Salinivibrio kushneri: one gene and its partner. The protein of the gene in region 1 interacts with the protein of each later gene in a pairwise test. Links are inferred from orthologs where the notes say so. Each region holds a gene or a part of one and is shown on either strand. Other genes may lie near its edges. The genes, in order: recO and N8M53_RS01470.

Region 1 (11,593 bases):
TCGCCACACCGCGTAAAGCATCTCGCTAACGTTGTGGTTACGCGGTTTCCAGCACCACATGGGCAATAGCATACGCTTTTTCATCGGATAGCGTCAGCCAGCAATGTGCGATGCCTCGCGCATGCGCCAGTTCCGCCGCGCGCCCCGATAAGCGCAATGTAGGCTGGCCCGAGGCCTGATTGGTAATAGTAAAATCGTGAAACGTCACGCCATTAGCAATGCCAGTGCCCAGCGCCTTAGCAGCAGCTTCTTTGGCCGCAAAGCGCTTAGCCAGAAAACGGCCGGGCATCTTATGGCATGCCAGATTGGTTTGCTCTGTCTCGGTAAGGATCCTGGCCGCAAACCGCGGTTGACGCGCGAGCGCTTTTTCCACGCGCGCTATTTCCACAATGTCTGTGCCAATCCCTGCGATCGCCATTTATCGACGCGCCGCTTCCATAATGGCTTTCATGTCCGCGACCGCTTTTTGCAAGCCATCGAACATCGCTCGGCCAATAATCGCGTGGCCAATGTTCAGTTCATGCATTTCTGGCATCGCCGCTATCGGGGTAACGTTGTGGTAGGTTAAACCGTGACCGGCATTCACTTTGATCCCCAAATCAACCGCATAACTGGCCGCCGCGGAAATTTTCTTAAGCTCGGCTTGGCGATCATTGTCATTGGCGGCATCGGCGTAATGCCCGGTGTGAAGTTCAATAAACGGTGCACCGCACTGATGAGCAGCTTCAATTTGCGTGCGATCGGCATCGATAAATAAAGACACTTTAATCCCTGCGTCAGTCAGCTTTTGCGTGGCCGCTTTCACTTTATCCAGCTGTCCCGCAACATCGAGCCCACCTTCGGTGGTCAGCTCTTCACGCTTTTCAGGCACCAAGCAAACAAACTCTGGCTGGGTCTCCAAGGCAATGTCGACCATTTCATCGGTCACTGCCATTTCCAAATTCATCCGAGTTTGCAAGGTTTCTTTGAGCAAACGAACATCACGATCAGTGATATGGCGGCGATCTTCACGCAAGTGAACCGTGATCCCTGCCGCGCCTGCACGCTCTGCCAACTCAGCCGCATGAACCGGATCCGGATACGCAGTGCCACGCGCATTACGCACGGTTGCGATGTGGTCAATGTTCACACCCAAGTAGATTTTATCCATGATTATTTCCTTCTAAACAATTCTCTGCTTTTGAGCGGCTTGGGGCCAAGATAAGGCTTGAGCGCCATGCGAGTAAAACGCTTGGCGGCACGTAGCTGTTCGACGGTTTCAAAATGGCGTGTCGCCAACGCCCGCAGGTCAGCCCCCGTAAATTGCCGGTGTTGGCTTTTCATAATCGATGCCACAAAGCCTTGCTGCTCGCGATATAAGTACGTCATGTTATCGTTAATCGGGTCACCGCTGCCAGCACAATGAAGAAAATCAACGCCATAGCCCAAGGCTTCTAACAACGCGAGTTCAAAACAACGCAGGGCTGGCTCAGGGTTACTGTAGCGAGCCAGCTGGGTCAGTGCGGTCACATAGTCATGAAATAGCGCAGGGTACGGCGTGTGAGGCTCCAGTACGCGCATCACCAGCTCATTGAGATAGAAGCCGGAATACAAGGCATTGCCTGATAGCGGCAAGGCGAGGCCTGTGGCTTCGGCACTGCGTAAAGTGCGCAGCTCACCACGTCCGCCCCATTTGAGCAGTAATGGGGTAAAGGGCTGCAATGCACCTCGTATCGCCGAGCGTGGCCGCCGCGCCCCTTTGGCAAGCAGAGTAACGCGACCCTCATGCTCAGAAAAAATGTCTAACAGCAGACTGGATTCACTGTAAGGGCGCGTATGCAATACAAAGCCACGTTGAAACCCGTCCACTCACTCTCTCCTCCTGGCATGGGCACCTGAATCAGTGGGTTACTTAGAGATCGTCGATGTAACCGAGGCTGCGTAGCGCGCGTTCATCATCGGCCCAACCTGACTTCACTTTTACCCAAAGCTCAAGGTAAACCTTGCGCTCATACAGCTCTTCCATGTCTAGACGCGCTTCACGGCCAATGCGCTTGATCTTTTCGCCGCCTTTACCAATGACCATTTTCTTTTGGCCATTGCGCTCCACCAAGATCAAACCATTGATATGAAAGCCGTCCGTTTCTGGGTTGTAGTCAAAGCGCTCAATTTCGACGGTGACCGAGTAAGGCAGCTCCTCACCGGTAAAGCGCATCAGCTTTTCGCGGATAATTTCAGAGGCCATAAAGCGCTGAGAGCGGTCTGTGACGTACTCTTCAGGGAAGTAAAACTCACTTTCCGGTAACGCGTCGCGCACCTTCTGTTCAACCACATCGATATTGGTGCCATGTTTCGCGGACACCGGGATCACGTCAACAAACTCCATCTTTTCCGACAAGGTTTGAAGGTGTGGAAAAAGCTCGGTTTTCTCTTTCACATTATCGACTTTATTGACCAACAACACCGTTGGCAGACCAGAGCGCGCTAACTTGTTGAGCACCATCTCATCGTCTTTGGTCCAATGGGTGCCATCGACCAAAAATAACACCAGTTCGACATCGGTTAATGAGCTGTTCGCCGCACGGTTCATCAATCGGTTGATCGCGCGCTTTTCTTCGATGTGCAGCCCTGGGGTATCCACGTATACCGCTTGATAGTTATCACGGGTATCGACCCCCATAATGCGGTGACGTGTGGTCTGCGGTTTCCGCGAAGTGATCGACAGCTTTTGCCCCACTAAGCGGTTCAGTAATGTTGATTTGCCGACGTTCGGACGGCCTACAATGGCAATAAAGCCACAGCGCTGTGTATCAGTCATTATGTTAACTTCTGTAATGCGAGTTCTGCAGCCGCTTGCTCTGCCTTGCGACGGCTGCTACCTTTTCCTATCACAGAACACTCCAGTCCTGATACTTGGCACTCTACGGTAAATTCTTGGTTGTGTGCCTCACCACGCACTTTCATCACCGTATAGGACGGCAAGGGTTTGCGCTTACCCTGCAGGTGTTCTTGCAATCGGGTTTTCGGATCTTTTTGACTCGCGCCAGGCTCAATGGTCTCGAGGCGGTGTTGATACCACTGCAGGATGATCTCCTGCACTCGGTTGATATCACTGTCCAAAAAGATCGCGCCAATCAAGGCTTCCACGGCGTCAGCGAGAATCGAGTCACGACGAAACCCGCCACTTTTAAGTTCTCCTGGGCCAAGGCGCATCACTTCGCCCAGAGAAAACTCACGTCCGATCTCCGCCAAGGTGTTACCACGCACCAAGGTGGCACGCATTCGGCTCATGTCGCCTTCATCCACTTTCGGAAAACGGTGGTAAAGATCCTCGGCAATCACAAAGCTCAAAATCGAGTCGCCCAGAAATTCGAGACGCTCATTATGGGTGCCATTGGCACTGCGGTGCGTTAACGCCAATTCGAGTAACGCAGCGTTGCTAAATTGGTAGCCGATATCACGCTGCAACTTATCTGTTAGTTTTGTCATCATAGTCCAGAATTAATCAATTCCACCAATACGGTTAAAGCGAATGCCTGTCGGTACCCACGACGGTAGCCAGCTATCACTGGGGCGCTCAAATTCAAAGCTGACCCAGATAGCAACGGCTTTACCCACTAGATTACGCTCAGGGACAAAGCCCCAAAAGCGGCTATCTGCGCTGTTATCACGGTTGTCACCCATCATAAAATAGTGCCCGTCTGGCACGACCCAGCGGTTGACGCCTGGACGTGGCTGGTATGCACTCACGCGGTCACGTTTTTTCGGGTGGACAAGGATCTGGTGAGGTTGTTCACCCAGTTGCTCCTGCGCTTGTACCAAGTTAATACCCGCTTGAACAAACTCGCTTGGCTGGATGTCATCAATCGGCACTGGCTGGCACTGGGATTCACCCTTCGGCTGAATACACAGGCGCTTGTCTTCATACACCACGGTATCACCGGGCAGCCCGACCGTGCGCTTAATGTAATCGATATTGGGTTGAGGCGGATATTTAAACACCACAATATCACCGCGCTCTGGTTTGCCGGTTTCGACAATTTCAGTATGAAAAGCCGGATCACGTAAGCCATAGGCAAACTTTTCCACCAAGATAAAATCCCCTACCAGTAAGGTGGGCATCATCGACCCAGATGGAATTTGAAACGGCTCATAAATAAACGAGCGCAGTACCAGTACCACCGCGATCACTGGAAAAATAGACGCCATATTTTCAACCCAACTCGGTTGAGGCGCCACTTTTGCCACTTGCTCGGCATCCAGTTCACGCGCTGACACCTTGAGGGTTTCCCCTGCCGCTTGGCGGCGGCGCGGTGCCCAACGGTATTTATCTAACGCCCAAACAATGCCGGTGACCAAGGTCACCAGCACTAAAATCAAAGAAAACGTATTGGCCATAATGGAATCCGTCGTTATTTATCTTTGCCCACGTGCAAAATGGCCAAAAAGGCTTCTTGCGGCAGTTCGACATTACCGACCTGCTTCATTCGCTTTTTACCTTCTTTTTGCTTTTGCAGAAGTTTCTTCTTACGGCTCACGTCACCACCGTAACACTTCGCGGTCACGTTTTTGCGTAGCTGTTTCACCGTCGAACGGGCAATAATATGGTTGCCAATCGAGGCTTGGATAGCAATATCGAACTGTTGGCGAGGAATAAACTCTTTCATTTTTTCCACCAACTCGCGACCACGCGGCTGGGCGTGAGCACGGTGAGTGATGATCGCCAACGCATCGACGCGTTCACCGTTTAGGAGGATATCCACTCGCACCATATCAGACACTTCATAGCGCTCGAAGTTATAATCTAACGATGCGTAACCACGTGAGGTCGATTTAATCCGGTCAAAGAAGTCGAGGACCACTTCAGCCATCGGAATGTCATAGGTCAGCGCCACTTGGTTGCCGTGATAGACCATATCGACCTGCACACCACGCTTTTCGACACACAGTGAAATGACGTTACCGACAAATTCACTCGGCACCAAAATATTACAGCGCGAGATCGGTTCACCAATGGTTTCTATATCATTGATAGGTGGCAGTTTGGATGGGCTGTCGACGTAAATGACCTCGCCATCATTTTGAGTCACCTCGTACACCACAGTCGGAGCCGTGGTGATAAGATCGAGGTTATACTCGCGCTCCAACCGCTCTTGGATGATTTCCATGTGCAGCATGCCAAGGAAACCACAACGGAAACCAAAGCCCAGTGCCGCCGAGCTTTCCGGCTCAAAGAACAAAGAAGCATCGTTGAGGCTCAGCTTATCCAAGGCATCACGGAAGCTTTCGTAATCATCCGATGAAATTGGGAAAAGCCCTGCATATACTTGCGGCTTCACTTGCTGGAAACCTTCAATGCGTTTTTCACAGCCATTTTTAGCATGGGTGATGGTATCGCCCACTGGTGCGCCGAGGATATCTTTGATCCCACAGATCACCCAGCCAACTTCACCGGTTTGCAGGCCATTAAGCTCTTTACGCTTAGGCGTGAAGATGCCAATGCTGTCCACGTTCCATTCCTGGCCCGTGCTCATGATTTTCACTTTGTCGCCTTTTTTCAGCGAGCCTTCACGGATGCGCACCAAAGACACCACGCCGAGGTATTTATCAAACCAAGAGTCGATAATCAGTGCTTGGGTTGGCGCCTCAGGATCGCCTTCAGGTGGCGGGATCTGGCGTACAATATCTTCAAGGACATCATCAACGCCGATGCCGGTTTTCGCCGAGCAGCGGGTGGCGTCAATGGCCTCAATACCGACAATGTCCTCAATTTCTTGCGCCACGCGATCAGGATCAGCAGCCGGCAAGTCAATTTTATTCAGAACAGGCACTACTTCTAGGTCCATATCAATGGCGGTGTAGCAGTTGGCCAGCGTCTGTGCTTCAACCCCTTGTCCTGCATCGACCACCAGCAAAGCACCTTCACACGCCTTGAGCGAGCGTGACACCTCATACGAGAAGTCAACGTGCCCTGGCGTATCGATGAAGTTGAGCTGATACACATCGCCGTCTTTGGCTTTGTAGTTCAGTGTCACACTTTGTGCTTTGATGGTGATACCGCGTTCACGTTCCAGATCCATTGAATCAAGAACTTGATCTGCCATTTCCCGGTCAGTTAGGCCGCCACATACTTGAATCAGTCGGTCAGAAAGCGTCGACTTACCGTGGTCAATATGGGCGATGATCGAAAAGTTACGAATATGCTTCATGTGTTGGTGTGACTTACTCGTTATCAATAAGAATGGGATCCTAAGATCAAGTGAGCGGGATTCTACCGAAAATAGTGGCTAGTCGCTATCCTGCTGTGTGGTATTTATGACTGACAAATCTGAGACCGGCTCCCCCATCACGCGTAACAGTTGGGGCTGCTGCTGATCTTGGGTACCGATGCGCGGAGCGAGGTAACGTGCAAGGCCCACGCCAACCGCCCCCAGCCCCAGGCTGAGCGCGATGACGCCACCCTCACCGCTGCCGGCAAGCGTGGCGAATAAAAATTGCCCGAGCAGTGCCCCTGTTAGCATCATCACCAAAGGCACCATGTAGACCAATAAGGCGGAACGTAATAACGTCGCCTCCCCCAAGCCGATTTCAACTAAGGTCCCGGCCGGTAAGGGTTTTGGGGCACGTACTTTAAGATGTTTAACCTTACCAGGAAGCGCTTTGGACACAATACCAGTACCGCATTGGCTTTGTGACTGGCAGCTGCCGCAACTGGTTTGTTGCTGACAGGCCAATGACAACCAACCATCTTGGTAACCGGTGACTTCTGCCAATGCTTTGATCATGGTTCGACCTTCTGTTTTGACTGACTCGCAGGCATAGCAGTAATACGAACAGACTCCGCCACCCGTTTGGCTGTCTCAGGCGGAATATCGCCGACAACGGTGATTTCTGCGTTGCCACTGGTCACGCTATGCAGTGTACGTCGACCTTGACGAACAATTTGCTGGCGAACCGAGACATCATCGGCTTTGGCAAGATACACCGAAAAACTGAACAAACCGTCACTAAACATCTGACTCTCGACTGCTCGCTTGGTCATCATTAAGCGGTGGCGATTGCTATACACTGGCTCAAACCCATCAGGCAGCCCAGTCACCTTCCAGTCAAGCGCTGATCGCTTCGTCGCCTGAGGCAAGGTCAGTACCGGCGGCAAGCTAAGCTCCGCCAGCTTTTGCATCGAGGCACTGATTTGCGGTGAAACCACTAACGACAAGGCGCGATATTGCTCTAGTGGGTCGCCGTCACGGTCGAGCAAATCCGCCCTGACAGGCAACTTGCTGTTCTCATCTAGCCATAGTACGTACGAATAGCGCTCCCCGTCTTTCGGGGTAATGCGCACCACTTGGCAATCCATCCCCGCTTCACGCGCATGTCCCATCGATACAAAGTCATAGTGGTTAGCCAGTACATCGATATCGGCCTGAATCAGGGTGGGCAAAGGTGCCACCATATGATCACTGGCAATGGTGAAGGGGTCGTAACCGGGTTCAAAGTAGCTGATCTCACCGCCACGACGAATCACTTCACGAGGCGGGCCACTAAGATACATGAGGTGACCGTAGGCATGCTCCCCAACTTGGGCATGACGAAAGCGAAGCGGCTCGAGGCTGTTTTTACCTACCAAGATGTAGGACACTTCGTAATCTAGGGTATCGCTTGCGGTATCCATTTGATGTAACAAAGCCTCGGCAGAGGGTTCGGCCGAGGCTTGCGCTGACATCAAACTGACCAGCGCAAGCGCACCGATCAGAATTTTTTTCATTGTTTATTACTGCTTGTCGACGGTGCCATAGTCTGATGATCAGACAGCCTATCCTTATTCAAGCGCAGCTGCAATTCATAGTCTTTGAGCATTGCATTGACGCGACGACGCTGCTCCATCAGTTCTGCCTCCGAGGGCGTGGCACGCAAATCATTACGGCTCAAACTCACGGGTTCAGCAGCACCGGCAAAAGGAATGGTTTCGAGTACTGGTGGTTGGGTTTGGGTACTGGCCACCGGCGAGCTCGATTCAGACTGGTTATACTGCTGCACACCGACAATCACTGCCAGCGAGACACAGGCAGCGACGCTTACTTGCGTCAGCTGTTGCAGCCACCCTGGTAAGTGACGACGCGCTTTTTCCGGACGCGGTTGCGCCTCGTGCATCGGTAGCACATTACTATCAAGGTGATCACCATGATAAGCAGGTTCTGCTTCCAGCGCGGACGCCACAGAATCGGCAATGTTCCATTGCAACGAGCTAGGAGCATCACCACGCATCACATCGCGAATGGTGCTAAAATCACTCCAAGTCTGTTGTGCGTTATCATCTCGCTCAATGTCGTGGATCACTGAGGTATCCACTAATTCGCCATCCAACAACGCTGAAATTTTTTCTCTATCCGTCATTCAAGTCACCGTCATGCAGCCAGTAAAACTCGTTACCGTTTCATCAGTGGTCGGATGCGTTTTTCAACCGCTTCACGCGCTCGGAAAATACGCGACCGCACCGTACCGACTGGACAATCCATTACCTGTGCAATTTCCTCATAGCTGAGCCCATCGAGCTCACGTAAGGTAATTGCGGTTCTTAAGTCGTCGGGCAGTGTTTCTATCGTCGAAAACACCACCTGTCTCAATTCATCTGACAACATCAAGTTTTCAGGGTTCGATATTTCTTTTAAAGAACCCCCACTTTCGTAATTTTCTGCTTCGTCGGCATCAATATCACTGCCTGGCGGTCGTCGTCCTTGCGCCACCAAATGGTTCTTCGCGGTATTCACTGCAATGCGATACAGCCAAGTATAAAACGCACTTTCGCCACGAAACCCCGGCAGTGCACGATAGGCTTTAATAAACGCCTCTTGCGCAATATCCGGAATATCACCGCTGTGTGTGCCTACATAGCGGGCGATAAGGTTACATACCTTATTCTGATATTTGACGACTAACAGATTGAAAGCTTGCTTGTCACCATTCTGTACACGTTCTATTAGAACCTGGTCGGTTAGCTGCTCGCCCATTCGAGCGTTTACTCCTTGGTTGATCTTTCCGCCCGATTATCGAAATTCTAGGCCCGACGTTGTCAGAGCGCGGTTAAACCCGCTTGCGAGCTTTCGCACACGTTTCGATAGCCTGCTCGGCGAAAAGTTCCTCACCATGTTGGTTTTATTATGTGTTAAATCACATTACTGTGACGGAATGGCCAAAGGGAACGTCTTTGGCTGGGGGCATTGTCGCCCGAACCGTACCATGGTTGCAAACTTTCACCCAAGCCGACTTGGATTTGATCTTACCGCGCGCGGCAGCGTCAAATTGGTGTAACATTGGGGGCGCAGAAAGAGGATTAGGGATCATGACGACCACAACCCAAGAACATCAATGTGACGTGTTAGTCATCGGCAGTGGTGCCGCTGGCTTATCATTGGCGCTTCGCTTAGCGCCAACCCACAAGGTGATTGTATTAAGCAAAGGCCCGCTCAGCGAAGGGGCAACGCTTTACGCACAGGGCGGTATTGCCGCGGTGTTTGACGAGCAAGACTCGGTCGAGTCTCATGTCGAAGATACCCAAATTGCCGGCGCAGGTATCTGTGATACAAACGTGGTCGATTTTATTGCCCGCAACGCGAAAGATTGTGTGCAATGGTTAATCGATGGCGGTGTCCCGTTCGATCAAGAAGACAGCGATGATGACACCCCACGTTATCACCTCACCCGAGAGGGTGGTCATAGTCACCGACGCATTTTGCATACTGCAGATGCCACAGGCATGGCCGTGCAAAACTCTCTGCAAGACAATGTCCGTCAGCACCCAAATATCACCTTGCTCGAACGGCACAATGCGCTAGATATTATCACCCGTAAAAAAGTTGGCTTAGGTGGCGCTAACCACGTGCTTGGGGCTTACATCTGGAACCGAAACCAAGAAGTGGTTGAAACTGTGCGCACTAACTATGTGGTGCTTGCGACAGGCGGCGCATCCAAAGTGTACCAATATACGTCCAATCCAGATGTATCATCCGGTGATGGCATCGCCATGGCATGGCGAGCAGGCTGTCGCGTCGCCAACCTGGAATTTAACCAGTTTCACCCAACTTGCCTCTATCACCCTGATGCGCGCAACTTTTTGCTCACTGAAGCGTTGCGCGGTGAAGGCGCGCACCTTAAACGCCCAGATGGCTCGCGGTTTATGTCAGACTTCGACTCACGTGGCGAGCTTGCCCCTCGTGATGTGGTGGCCCGCGCGATTGACTACGAGATGAAGCGCCTTGGCGCTGACTGTATGTATCTCGACATCAGCCACAAAGATCCAGAGTTTGTGATCAAACATTTTCCAACCATCTACGAAAAGCTCAAGCAATACGGCATCGATCTGACCAAAGAAGCGATCCCTATTGTCCCTGCCGCCCACTACACGTGCGGTGGCGTGATGGTGGATAAAAACGGCACCACAGACTTACCCGGCTTATACGCGATTGGGGAAGTGAGCTACACCGGCTTACATGGCGCCAACCGTATGGCATCTAACTCGCTGCTGGAGTGCGTGGTGTATGCATGGTCAGCTGCGGAACATATTCAAGCGCACTCAGATCATATCGAGCCTCATACTGCCCTGCCGCCATGGGATGAAAGCCAGGTGATTTGTTCCGATGAAGAAGTGGTGATCCAGCATAACTGGCATGAGTTACGTCTTTTTATGTGGGATTACATGGGCATTGTCCGTTCGACCAAACGGTTAGAACGCGCGTTGCGCCGCATCGAATTACTTAAGCAAGAAACACACGAATACTACGCCAATTTCCGGGTCTCAAATAACCTATTGGAATTACGTAACTTGCTACAAGTGGCGGAGTTAATGGTTCGCTGCGCGATGCAACGAAAAGAAAGTCGTGGGCTGCACTACACCATTGATTACCCAGAGCCTAACGAGCAATCCGGCCCTACCATATTAACCCCGGATCAGCCCTGTTAGCGGGTTTTGACTACTCCTTCGGCCCTGAATGAAGAAGGCCAGCCTCATAAGGCTGGCCTTTTTACTGGACATTATCGCGCTTATTCGCTTTTAAACTCTCTCACCGCACGCTCAAGGTGCGCCGCTTCTTCAGCCACCTTGTGTGCCGCTTCGCGATTTTGGTTCGCTCGTTCCGTGCTGTTTTGCGCGATATCTTGAATGTTGTGCACGTTCTGATTGACTTCCTTCGCCACCGAGCTCTGCTGCTCTATTGCGGTAGCAATGTGGGTGCTCATATCCATGATATTCTGCATATCTTCCATGATTTGCGACAGCTCTTGCGAAGCCGCCTCTACCTTACCCACGGATGTTTCACCATCTTCTCGGCTTTGCTCCATGCGTTCGGACACCGACTGGGTTTGCTCTTGCAACGAGGTGATAATGCCAGAAATTTCATCGGTCGATTCGCGAGTACGGGTCGCCAGCTGTCGCACTTCATCAGCGACCACCGCAAAGCCACGCCCTTGCTCGCCGGCCCGCGCCGCTTCAATCGCCGCGTTAAGCGCCAGCAAGTTGGTTTGCTCGGAGATATCTTTAATCACATCCAGCACCGAGCCAATGGTCTCAGACAGCTTACTCAGCTCAAGCACCTCATTACTGGTGTTACTGAGGGTTTCT
Region 2 (11,495 bases), 240 kb from region 1 along the record:
GTCCGGTTAAGGTCAGTTGTTCAAAGAAATCCAGCGCCTGTTGAATGCTCAGCTCACAAACCTCGGGTAGATTGTGGCCGTCGATAAACACATGACGGGCTTCTTGGCGTAAGCGTGAGCCACCGCAGCTGGCACAGGGTTTAGTGGCGATGTATTTGGCCAGTTCATCGCGTACGGCGTTGGATTCAGTGTCGCGATAGCGACGCTCCATATTGTTGAGGATCCCCTCAAACGGATGTTTGCGTACACGAATATCGCCCCGATCGTTGACGTATTTGAACTCGATCTCTTTTGGCCCTGACCCATACAAGAGGATATCCTGAATGGTGCCGGAGAGATCTTGCCATGGCACTTCCAAATCAAACCCGTAATGCTCAGACAGCGATCGCAGCATTTGGAAGTAATAAAAATTACGTCGATCCCAGCCTCGGATCGCGCCCCCCGCTAAGCTAACCGCTGGGTTTTGAATCACGCGTTTAGGGTCAAAATATTGTTGCACTCCCAAGCCGTCACAGGTGCCACAGGCGCCGGCTGGGTTATTGAACGAGAACAGGCGCGGCTCAAGCTCTTGCATGCTGTAACCGCAATGTGGGCAGGCAAAGTTGGCAGAAAAAATGATCTCTTCCCCTTCGCCGTCCATCCAACTGATCACCGCGCTGCCGCCGGTGAGTTCGAGCGCGGTTTCAAATGATTCGGCCAGACGCTGCTGTTGATCACTGCGCACTTTAAAGCGATCGACCACCACTTCAATGGTGTGCTTTTTTTGCAGTTCAAGTGTCGGCGGATCGGATAGATCGCACACTTCACCATTGATCCTTGCACGGATAAACCCTTGAGCGGCTAAATTCTCAAGCGTTTTAACATGCTCCCCTTTCCGATTTTTGATGATCGGTGCGAGCAACATCAGCTTGCTGCCCTCCGGCAGTGCAAGCACTTTATCGACCATCTGGCTGATGGTCTGAGCCGCTAAGGTCACATCATGAGTGGGACAACGTGGCTCGCCGACACGCGCATAAAGTAAGCGTAAGTAGTCGTACACTTCAGTGATGGTGCCGACCGTTGAGCGTGGATTGTGCGACGTGGACTTTTGCTCTATCGAGATGGCAGGCGACAGGCCCTCAATATGGTCAACATCCGGCTTTTCCATCAAGGAAAGAAACTGACGTGCGTACGCTGACAAGGATTCAACGTAACGGCGCTGGCCTTCAGCGTATAGGGTGTCGAAGGCCAGCGATGATTTTCCCGAGCCAGATAGGCCGGTAATCACGATCAGCTTGTCGCGAGGGATGGTGAGGTTGATATTTTTGAGGTTGTGCGTGCGCGCGCCTCTGACGTCGATATTGTCCATTATTATCCTACTACTCAGTCAGCTCACTGGTTGGTCGCCTAGTATGGCACAGACATGACCATGACCAAATAAAAAGGCTGTATATTTACACAGCCTTTACACGAAGGGGAAAAACACGCGATCCGACGCGGTTTACGTTATCGACGATTCTTCACCGTCGCTTCGTCTTTGTTGCTTCCGCCAAGGTAGTGGTGCTTGTAGCAGTGATTGGTGGCTTCAATAAAGCCTTCCACGCTGCCACAATCAAAGCGCTCGCCTTTAAATTTGTACGCCAGTACACAGCCTGATTGTGCCTGTTTGAGCAGTGCATCGGTGATCTGCACTTCGCCGTTTTTACCCGGCGGGGTGTTTTCCAGCAGATCAAAGATATCAGGCGTAAGAATATACCGACCAATGATGGCGAGGTTACTTGGCGCATTGCCCGGATCGGGTTTTTCCACCATGTTGTCTACGCGGAAAAGGTCATCTTTGATCTCTTGGCCGGCAATCACACCGTATTTGTGAGTCTCATCTTCGGGGACTTCTTCCACGGCCACGATGGAGCAACGGAATTGGTTGTAAAGCGCGACCATTTGTTTGAGCACGCCATTACCAGAATGAATGCAAAGATCATCCGCCAGTACAACGGCAAAGGCTTCATCGCCGACCAGCTCACGCCCGGTTAAAATAGCATGCCCCAGGCCGCGCATTTCATGTTGGCGAATGTATGTGAAAGAGGCTTTTTCGATGGTGTTGCGGATATCATCCAATAGCACTTCTTTGTTGGTGCCACTGATCTGATGTTCCAGCTCGTAGTTTTTATCAAAGTGATCCATGATGGCATGCTTACCACGTCCGGTGACAATGCACATCCCATTGATACCCGCTTCCAAGGCTTCGTCCACGCCGTATTCAATTAAAGGCTTGTTAACCACCGGCATCATCTCTTTGGGCATCGACTTGGTTGCCGGTAAAAAGCGGGTGCCATAGCCAGCCGCTGGGAACAGACATTTTTTTATCATCTCAGATCCTTTCGTTTTTGTTGGATGGCGAGCGGTTTATAACGCGGTCGACACCCCTAAGCGGGTTGTTAGCAAGCGGCTGCTAACAATGTTATCTGGGTCAATAGTTTGCTGGGTTCAGTGCGGCTAAGCAAGTCCTACGCACCAATGCCCCCAGATAGCGTGACAACACCCGCGTTGCTTACCCGGCATGTGCTGAAAAATGCGTCATAAAGGCATCGGTAAAGGCTGATAGGGACGCAGAAGGAAGGGCATTAATCCCTGCTGCGGCGGCCCGTCCTCCGCCCGTGACAAACTGCTCTGCCAATTGCGCGGCCCCAGTAGGGCGATTTAAAGGCGCACGAATACTGACCATCCAATCTCCTTCAGGCATAGGGGTGAGCACAGCATGGGCGTGGTCAGGGTTGCGGTTGGCTAACTGGTTGCTAAACATGCCGCTGATTCTGCGTGCCCATGCGGTATCAGGAAGCAGGTACAGCTGGGCGCTTTCATCACTACGCTCTGGAGTGAGGGTTTGGGCGCGCTCCCGATCGTGTTGATACGCATCGGCCAATTCCATCACCATGTCTGGATAGGCGCGCATAAAGGCATCGGGGGTGGTAAAGCCACACAGGTGACGGTATAGCACCGCGGGCGGGATAATCAGATCATCTAAGCTTGCACCGTAGCTGTTGTAGTTGAGGTAGTGGCCGAGCCGCTCTAAGCGGGCGCGTGTATGTTCGTCGAGGCCAGACTGCCGAGCGAGGGCATTGGCGGTGCGATCCAGGTTATCGCCATACGCGCCAACCAACGCCCACTCTCGATACTGACCACCGACAAGCTTGTCGATAATGAGCGCGGTACAGGTATTGGCACTGGTATGAATATGCGCGTCTAGCAAGGACGAGTCTGGGATGGGGCCACTTTGATGATGATCGGCATAGAACACGCGCGTGCCAGCTGCGAGTAATGTCGCGAGTGCGGCTTGGTTCTTCGCCATAGAAACGTCGAGTACAGTGACCTGTTCGGTGTCGGTGGGTACTTGTTTTAACAGGGCAATATCGCGTTTAACACCGGTAATTAAAGTGGTTGCTTGCGGGTGTGCCAAGCGCCATTGCACCAGCGCGGTGAGCCCATCCGCATCCCCGTTAAAGACATCAAATCCCATCCCCTGACTTCCTTTTTAACTGAGTGACGCGACATCCTACCTTGATTGATGAGTTTGACCCAACTAGCGGTGATCGTCGTCAGCGCCAGGATAGCCCTCAAGCCCCGTCGAGCCAATTAAGGATAAGTTGTTTTTTGCCCAAAATACCGCTTGTACCCGGTTTTTGACATTGATTTTCTTAAACACGTTATAAAGGTGAGACTTGACGGTGTGCTCACTGACATCAAGTGCACTGGCGATATCTTGGTTGGAAGCGCCTGTGACTAGATGGCGTAGTATTTGTTGCTCGCGGTTGGTCAGGACAATGGCCTGCTCGTCGATCGCTTGTTGGTGGTGTTGTTGATAATAGTGGATTAACGCGGCCATTTTGTGACGGGGCAGCCAGTACTCGCCAGAGAACATTTTTTCGATGCCGTAACACAGGTGTCGGATCTCATCTTCTTTTTTAAATACCCCTTTGATAAATGGCCAGCTGGCGAGCTCTTTGGCACTTAAATCATGTGCATTGAGCAGCGCAAAGACATGTTGGTCGGCAAATGGGATTAGCGATTGTTTTAGCTGCTCGGTGGCAATGTCATCAAAGGCGTTTAAGTCCACCAGCACTAGGCCTGGGCGAGCGGTGAGTTTATCGGTGATCGCATCGGGCGTGACGAGCTCGACCTCGCTATGGATTTCTTTTTCCAAGCATGTCATCAGTGCAGACACAGACATGCTGGGCTGAGAGATAAGAAGCAGTGTGTAACTATCTGAGGTGGTTTCGGCTTGGTTCATAAGCATCCTACTGATGATGACTCAACATGCGTATCTGCGTGTGACGTCAGTGGGTGATCACCGACGTCAAGGCTGGGCAAGCTTTCCATCAGTCTAAACCATTTTTATCTTTGAGGTATACGCTGCGAGTGATAACCCATTGTGCTGACGCGTTAACTGAAGAATATGGAAACAGATCGCGTGGAAAAGCTTCGAACCTCTGGGGTGCTCGTGCTAGACTTCCTCCTTATTTATCCAATTTGCGAAATCATTTCGCGCGCAACCAAGAACAGTGGGAGTCACCTATGGCCAGCCGTGGCATAAACAAAGTCATCTTGATTGGTAATTTGGGCAACGATCCGGAAATCCGTTACCTCCCCAACGGCGGTGCGGTGGCGAACCTCAGCCTCGCGACCTCAGAGTCATGGCGTGATAAAAACACCGGTGAGATGCGTGAGAAAACAGAGTGGCACCGCGTTGTGCTGTTCGGTAAAACCGCCGAAGTCGCGGGTGAATATCTGCGCAAAGGCTCTCAGGTGTATATCGAAGGCCAATTGCAAACACGCAAATGGCAAGACCAAAACGGGCAAGACCGTTACACCACGGAAGTCGCGGTACAACCGTTTAGCGGCAGCATGCAAATGCTGGGTGGCCGTGGTGGTCAGAACCAAGGTCAGCCGATGCAGCAGTCACCGCAGCAACAAGGTGGATGGGGACAGCCTCAGCAGCCTCAACAACCACAGCAAAACTTTAACCAACAGCCACCGCAGCAGCAGTCGGCACCGCAGCCACAGTCTCAGCCTCAGCAGCAATATAACGACCTGCCTGATTTTGACGACGATATTCCGTTCTAAAACGCGCGGCGTGAAATGGCGTGTTGACGTCACGGTTGTTGCAACGAAAAAGCCCCTGCTGGGGCTTTTTGCGTTTTGGTGAGTCTCGGAGCCGACTGGGCTAGGCGACGCCAGGGCCTGTTTTTAAAAAGTGCGGCAGTTGCGTCGGCGTTGGGCATTTTAGCTGGCCCATCACTTGCGTCAGTTGTTGGGTAAGCATGTCTATTGCATGCTCTCCTCCATGGTGACCTACTGCACCACAGGCATAGACAAAGGTGCGGCCAAGCAGGGTAAAGTCGGCGCCCATTGCCATGGCTTGGGCGACATTGCCGCCGCTTTGTACGCCACTGTCCATCAATAGTTTAATTTTGTCACCATATAAGCGCTTGATGGTTTGAATGGTATCCAGCGGTGACTCACCGACATCCAGCTGACGTCCCCCATGGTTGGATAGGACCACCGCATCGGCACCGAGCGCGACCGCTTGTTTGACATCGTCTGGGTTGACCAAACCTTTTAGCACCAGTGGCCCGTCCCAGTTATCACGGATGACCTTAAGACTGTCAAAATCGACAGCGCCCATCACTGTATTATTCATAAAGTTGGCCAGTTCGCTGGTGGGCATGTTTTTTGGCATGTAAGGCTTGAGGGTTTGCATCTCAGGTACACCGGCCAGTAAGGTCTGCCAGCTCCATACTGGACATTGCATCATTTGCACGATATTGCGTAAGTTCATTTTCGGTGGCATCGCCAAGCCATTTCTTATATCGCGAGGGCGATAACCAAAGGTCGGCACATCCACAGTGACGACCAGCACTTTATACCCTGCACCTTTGATGCGACCCATGAGATCTTGACGGATCTTGGCATCCGTGGGGTTATAGAGTTGATACCACGCCGTTCCCTCAGAGATCTCAGCGATGGTCTCGAGACTCGCTGAGGATACGGTGCTGAGTACATAAGGAAGCTTTGCTTGATAGGCCGCTTTGGCCAAAATTTCCGGCGCCTTGGGCCACATTAACCCTTGCAGTCCGACGGGGGCGACACCAAAAGGCGCGGCATAGCGTTGGCCAAATAACTCGACGGATAAGTCGATCTCTGGGGTCGGCGCAAGCAAGTCAGATTGCAGTTTTACGTGTTCAAACGCCCCGGCATTGTGCGCCACGCCAATCTCATCGTGGCAACCGCCACAAAGGTAATCGAAGGCGAAGGCGGGGATACGCCGTTTTGCTGCGCGTTTAAGAGCGGGGGTATCAGGGTACTTAGGGTTATAATAGGCCATGGAGCGTGTGCCTTGTTGAGTTGAGTGTCTTGGCTAACCCTAGCGCAGAGATTGTTATCGATATATAGATAAAAGATAAAATACTTTTTCCAAAATCGGCTAAGCCCCGATAATATTTGGCGTTACCTCATGCTTTACCTGCGCGCTAAACGTACAAATCTTTAACTTTCTGTTTAATAAAATCGATAAATAATTTGGTTTTGGTGTGGTTATACTCCAATTTTGGGTAGTAAGCATAGGCGGAGGAACGCGGCTGCTTTAACGCGGGTAGCACCGGAACCAATAAGCCTTGGTCGATTTCTTTTTGCACCGTCCCAGCGCCTCCCAAAATGATCCCCATGCCAATCACCGCGGCACTGACTAAGGCTTCAGGGTTAGGTGAGACGAAATTTCCGGACAATTGTAAGCGTGTGCCATCTTCAAACACCCGTTCTTGCGGCTGATGTGAATTACCGTATAGCAAAATATTGTGTTGGGTTAATTGCTCGGGCGTGGTGATCGGGGCATGGCGAGCTAAATACGCAGGGGCGGCAAAAAAACCAGGTTGAAAATCAAATAATTTGGCGGCGATATAACTGGCGGAGTTGAAATATTCGAGCTCACGGCTGATCACCACATCTAGGTTGAGATCGGGAAGCTGCCCGGGTGTGAGGGTGGTGAGTTCAACTTTGATTTTCGGATAAATCTCAAGAAACTCAGCAATAAAGTTGACCAGAAAGCGGTTCCCTGTCACCAATGGCGCACCGATACGCAACACACCGCTCACCTCACCAAAAGTTGAGGTGGTCTCACTGACCAATTGTTGCCAGTCGTCGACCCACGTTTTGGCACGATGATAGAAAAGATCGCCTGCATCCGTCATCGATAGACTGCGTGTGGTGCGCTTGAGTAATTGAACGCCCAGTTGACGTTCTAGCCAACTAAGGCGTTTTGATAACGCAGAGCTTGATGTATGTAGCTTCGTCGCCGCTTGGGCTAACGAGCCATGATCCACCACACAGATAAAGCTTTGTGTACAGGTAATCCAGTCCATGAGTCCTCGTTGAATAAAAAGACAGCCACCGATTCGTGGGCTAGGCATTCACATTATGATAACCAAGCCTGATAATAGCGGCTAATAGCCCCCAAAGGCGACCCAAGTCAGCAGAGAATCATGGATAGAACAGCCAATGCGATCAAAGTCAGCGGTATGAAGCTGACCAACCGACTCGTAGCATTTGTCACCCTTATTGTGGTGTGCGCCATTTTTGTGTTGTTTATTGGCGGTGCGATCAGTTTTCGCCAGCTCGGTATTGATTTTATCTCTCACTATGTCGATGGCATGGTGGAGGTGATTGATCAAGAGATGGCAAGCGATCAGCGCGATAACCAATACTTTTCGCGTTGGCTGCCCAAGATGTTGAAAGCCAGTAATGTGACCTCCCTAACGATCTACTCGGATGCTGGGATTTTGTATCAATACGAACAAATTCAATACCAGACAGTCGCTAATCAGCAGGTGATCTCGCGCGATATTCCTTTGGAAAGCAATCCTGGCTTTGCCGTCAAGTTGACCTTCGTGCCGCCCTATGCCGAGTTTGCTTACTCGATTGGCCCTTTGTCATCGTTATCGGCGGCGATTTTGGTGATTGTGCTGGGGCTCGCGTGGGGGATCCGCTGGCTTAGACGTCAGTTGTATGGCAGTGAGGTGCTTGAGCAGCGTGGCCGGCTGATTTTAGCAGGGCGTTTAGACGATGCGCAGCAAGGCGATAGCCGAGAGTGGCCTATCCCTGCCAGTGCGGCATTGACCCAGCTTATCGAGGAGCTCAAAGAAGCCCGCCAAGAGCGAAGCCGCTTTGATACCTTTATTCGCACCAACACCTTTCTTGATCAGCTCACCGGTGCGGCGAATCGGGTAATGTTTGATAACCGTTTGCACACCCTGGCTAGCGATGACGCTAGCCAAGGTAGTGTGATCTTGGTCCGTGTTGCTGAGTGGGAAGAGTTAGTGTCGCAGCACGGACAAGAAGCCGCCGATCAACTGATCCAAGCGATTGGTAATGTCTTATCCAATGCGATTCAGCGTTTTCCCGATGCGGTGCTGGCGCGCTATTTTGCCTCGGATTTTGCCATATTGCTGGTCAACCAAGCTGGGGATGAAGTCCATCCGTTTCTCGCTCAGATCACCAATGCCTTAGATAAGCTCGCACCACCTGAGGCACTTGATCAAGACAACTGGTTTCACCTTGGTATGACATCATTTGGCGCCAGCGAGCGACGTGGGCGATTAATGGATGAAGCTGAACGCGCGTTAAAAGCGGCGACGCTAACTGGGCAGAATGGTTGGTCCCAGTTCGATAAGCAACTCAGCCAACTGGATAAACGTGGCAGTGTGCGCTGGCGGACGTTGTTGGAGTCGGTGATGGCGGGAGAAGGCCCGATGCTTTATCGACAGCCGGTGTTTGCTCGAGATGGCAAAACCCGTCTTCACTATGAACTTTTAAGCCGAATTAAGGACGAAAAAGGCAAGGTGCTCAAGGCATCGCGTTTTTGGCCAGGCGTGGAGTTGGTCGGCATGGATGTGGCCTTTGATAAAGCCACCCTTGGCCGAGCGCTGTGGTGGCTAAAAACACGTGACTATATCGACAATTATGCCGTTAATGTGAGTGCGTACTCACTTTGCCAACGTGAGTTTGTGGTATGGCTACGCGATGCTTTATTACAAACGCCACGCAGTACCTTGAATCGTTTGCTCGTGGAGGTGTCCGAAGGTGCCCTGGTTTCACACTTTGATGCGGCGCGGCCTTGCTTACGAATGATTGCCGCGTTAGGGTGCCGTCTAGTTGTTGACCAAGCTGGCCGAACGATAGTGAGCACTCACTATGTAAAAGATATTCAACCAGCTTATATCAAGCTTCACCGCAGTCTGGTTCGTAATATTCACCAACGTCCAGAGAACCAGCTGTATATACGTAGTGTGCTAGGCGCGTGTGAAGCTACCCCCACAGAGGTACTCGCGGTGGGTGTGGAAACCAATGAGGAATGGTCTGTAGTGAAAGAGCTTGGCGTAGCAGGCGGACAAGGGCGACTGCTGGGGGCGGAAATGTCGCCACATCCGGCGCAGAAAAAGCGCCGCCGGTGGGGAAAACGATGACCCAAACCATCAAGCTATCGTATCAATCGGGACGTGGGTGGTTAGAAGCGTTATTACTGGTCAGTATTTTGTCGGTACTGGTGGTGATTGCGATCCCTAAGTTCTACGATTATGAGGCGGATGCCAATGTGTCAGCACTAAAAGGGTTAAAAAGCGGCATTGAAAGCGTCATGACGCACACCCATGCGTTAGCGAAAAAAAATGAGATAAGCCATCAAGCTTCACAGTCACTGAGCGTCAACGGCACGCAGATCGATATCGCTTATGGTTATCCAACGATCAGCGGCTTACCCAAATTAGTGACGACGCTGCAGGATGCAACACGGTGGCATATTCGACGCTACCCGGAGCAAGATCGCGTCGATTTTATTTGGCTGTTTCACGAGCAGCCCGCGACGGCCTGTTATTTGACCTATCGCGAAGCAACGGCATCAATGAAGGCGTCTACTCAGTTGGTGACGCAGGCATCGTGTCAGTCACCAACCCAAAAAAGACAACAGGAATAATGCGTTTTTGATGGAAAAATCATCAAAATGACAGCGCATTGAAAAAAAACACAGATCTCATTCAGGTTTACAGCACCGTATCTTGCTGCTTACCGTGCGCGTTGATACATTTAGCTCAATTTGTCTGATTTCATAGCTTGCAGGATTAATCGACCATCATGTTTAAGAAACTTCGCGGGATGTTTTCCAACGATCTATCCATTGACTTGGGAACCGCCAATACACTGATTTACGTAAAAGAACAGGGCATTGTTCTGGATGAGCCGTCTGTTGTCGCTATTCGTCAAGACCGAGCAGGCTCGCCCAAGAGCGTAGCGGCTGTGGGTCATGATGCGAAGCAGATGCTAGGTCGTACACCGGGTAACATTGCGGCCATTCGCCCGATGAAGGATGGTGTGATTGCTGATTTCTACGTCACTGAAAAGATGCTGCAGCACTTTATCAAATCGGTGCACGATCACAGCTATATGCGCCCAAGCCCGCGTGTACTGGTGGCTGTACCATGTGGCTCGACCCAAGTTGAACGCCGCGCGATTCGTGAGTCGGCCTTGGGTGCTGGCGCCCGTGAAGTCTACTTGATTGATGAGCCGATGGCGGCGGCGATTGGTGCAGGTCTGCCAGTATCCGAAGCCACTGGCTCGATGGTGATCGATATCGGCGGTGGTACCACTGAAGTGGCGGTGATCTCGCTTAATGGCGTGGTCTATTCATCGTCGGTGCGTATTGGTGGCGATCGTTTTGATGAGTCGATTATCAATTATGTTCGCCGTAATTACGGCAGCTTGATTGGTGAAGCCACCGCAGAACGGATTAAACATGAAATCGGTTCCGCCTATCCAGGCGATGAAGTCCGTGAAATTGAAGTGCGTGGTCGTAACCTTGCGGAAGGGGTGCCGCGTAGCTTCACGCTTAACTCCAATGAAATTCTCGAAGCGCTGCAAGAGCCTCTGACTGGGATTGTCTCTGCGGTGATGGTCGCGCTTGAGCAATGCCCTCCGGAGCTGGCGTCTGACATTTCAGAGCGTGGCATGGTGATCACCGGTGGTGGTGCGCTGCTGCGTGATCTTGACCGCTTGCTGACCGAAGAAACCGGTATTCCTGTGGTGGTCGCCGAAGACCCATTGACCTGTGTAGCACGTGGCGGGGGCAAAGCGCTGGAAATGATCGATATGCACGGCGGTGATCTTTTTAGCGAAGATTAACGTGATTGTGCCTACAAACAGGTCGTTTTCATTATGAAACCTATGTTTGGCAGAGGTCCGTCTCTGCAATTGCGCCTGTTTTTCGCTCTTTTACTATCAGTCAGCCTTATGCTGGCTGATAGTCGTCTTGATGCGTTCGCTGGGGTGCGTTATTTCCTAAACACGCTGGTGGCGCCGTTACAATATGCGTCCAACGTTCCGCGCGACACCTTAGACGAACTGGTGATGCAGTTTCGTTCTCACCAACGTTTAGTGGCAGAGAACCGAGCATTGCGAAAGCAGGTGTTACAACT

The links.
Region 2: the proteins of recO (region 1) and N8M53_RS01470 interact in binary tests that used the Escherichia coli proteins (3 or more experiments, as listed by UniProt). The link is inferred for Salinivibrio kushneri from one-to-one orthologs.

What each region holds. Positions count from the first base shown.
Region 1 is NZ_CP114588.1:515,539-527,131, reverse strand. The notes cover bases 1-2,824. They hold recO (DNA repair protein RecO), read right to left. Parts: upstream 1,849-2,824; coding sequence 1,153-1,848; downstream 1-1,152. Other genes in these bases: rnc (ribonuclease III), read right to left, coding at 2,797-2,824; era (GTPase Era), read right to left, coding at 1,892-2,797; pdxJ (pyridoxine 5'-phosphate synthase), read right to left, coding at 419-1,150; acpS (holo-ACP synthase), read right to left, coding at 38-418. Outside these bases: more of rnc, read right to left, coding at 2,825-3,468; lepB (signal peptidase I), read right to left, coding at 3,481-4,377; lepA (translation elongation factor 4), read right to left, coding at 4,392-6,188; N8M53_RS02575 (SoxR reducing system RseC family protein), read right to left, coding at 6,267-6,764; sigma-E factor regulatory protein RseB, read right to left, coding at 6,761-7,744; N8M53_RS02565 (RseA family anti-sigma factor), read right to left, coding at 7,741-8,373; RNA polymerase sigma factor RpoE, read right to left, coding at 8,406-8,987; nadB (L-aspartate oxidase), read left to right, coding at 9,320-10,936; N8M53_RS02550 (methyl-accepting chemotaxis protein), read right to left, coding at 11,017-11,593. UniProt on the Escherichia coli protein: Involved in DNA repair and RecF pathway recombination.
Region 2 is NZ_CP114588.1:284,472-295,966, forward strand. The notes cover bases 3,600-6,325. They hold N8M53_RS01470 (single-stranded DNA-binding protein), read left to right. Parts: upstream 3,600-4,551; coding sequence 4,552-5,100; downstream 5,101-6,325. Other genes in these bases: N8M53_RS01465 (LuxR C-terminal-related transcriptional regulator), read right to left, coding at 3,600-4,267; N8M53_RS01475 (alpha-hydroxy acid oxidase), read right to left, coding at 5,201-6,325. Outside these bases: excinuclease ABC subunit UvrA, read right to left, coding at 1-1,348; UTP--glucose-1-phosphate uridylyltransferase GalU, read right to left, coding at 1,486-2,349; N8M53_RS01460 (DHH family phosphoesterase), read right to left, coding at 2,531-3,496; more of N8M53_RS01465, read right to left, coding at 3,560-3,599; more of N8M53_RS01475, read right to left, coding at 6,326-6,361; N8M53_RS01480 (LysR family transcriptional regulator), read right to left, coding at 6,507-7,394; RNase E specificity factor CsrD, read left to right, coding at 7,515-9,494; N8M53_RS01490 (hypothetical protein), read left to right, coding at 9,491-10,000; N8M53_RS01495 (rod shape-determining protein), read left to right, coding at 10,159-11,202; rod shape-determining protein MreC, read left to right, coding at 11,236-11,495. UniProt on the Escherichia coli protein: Plays an important role in DNA replication, recombination and repair. Binds to ssDNA and to an array of partner proteins to recruit them to their sites of action during DNA metabolism. Acts as a sliding platform that migrates on DNA via reptation.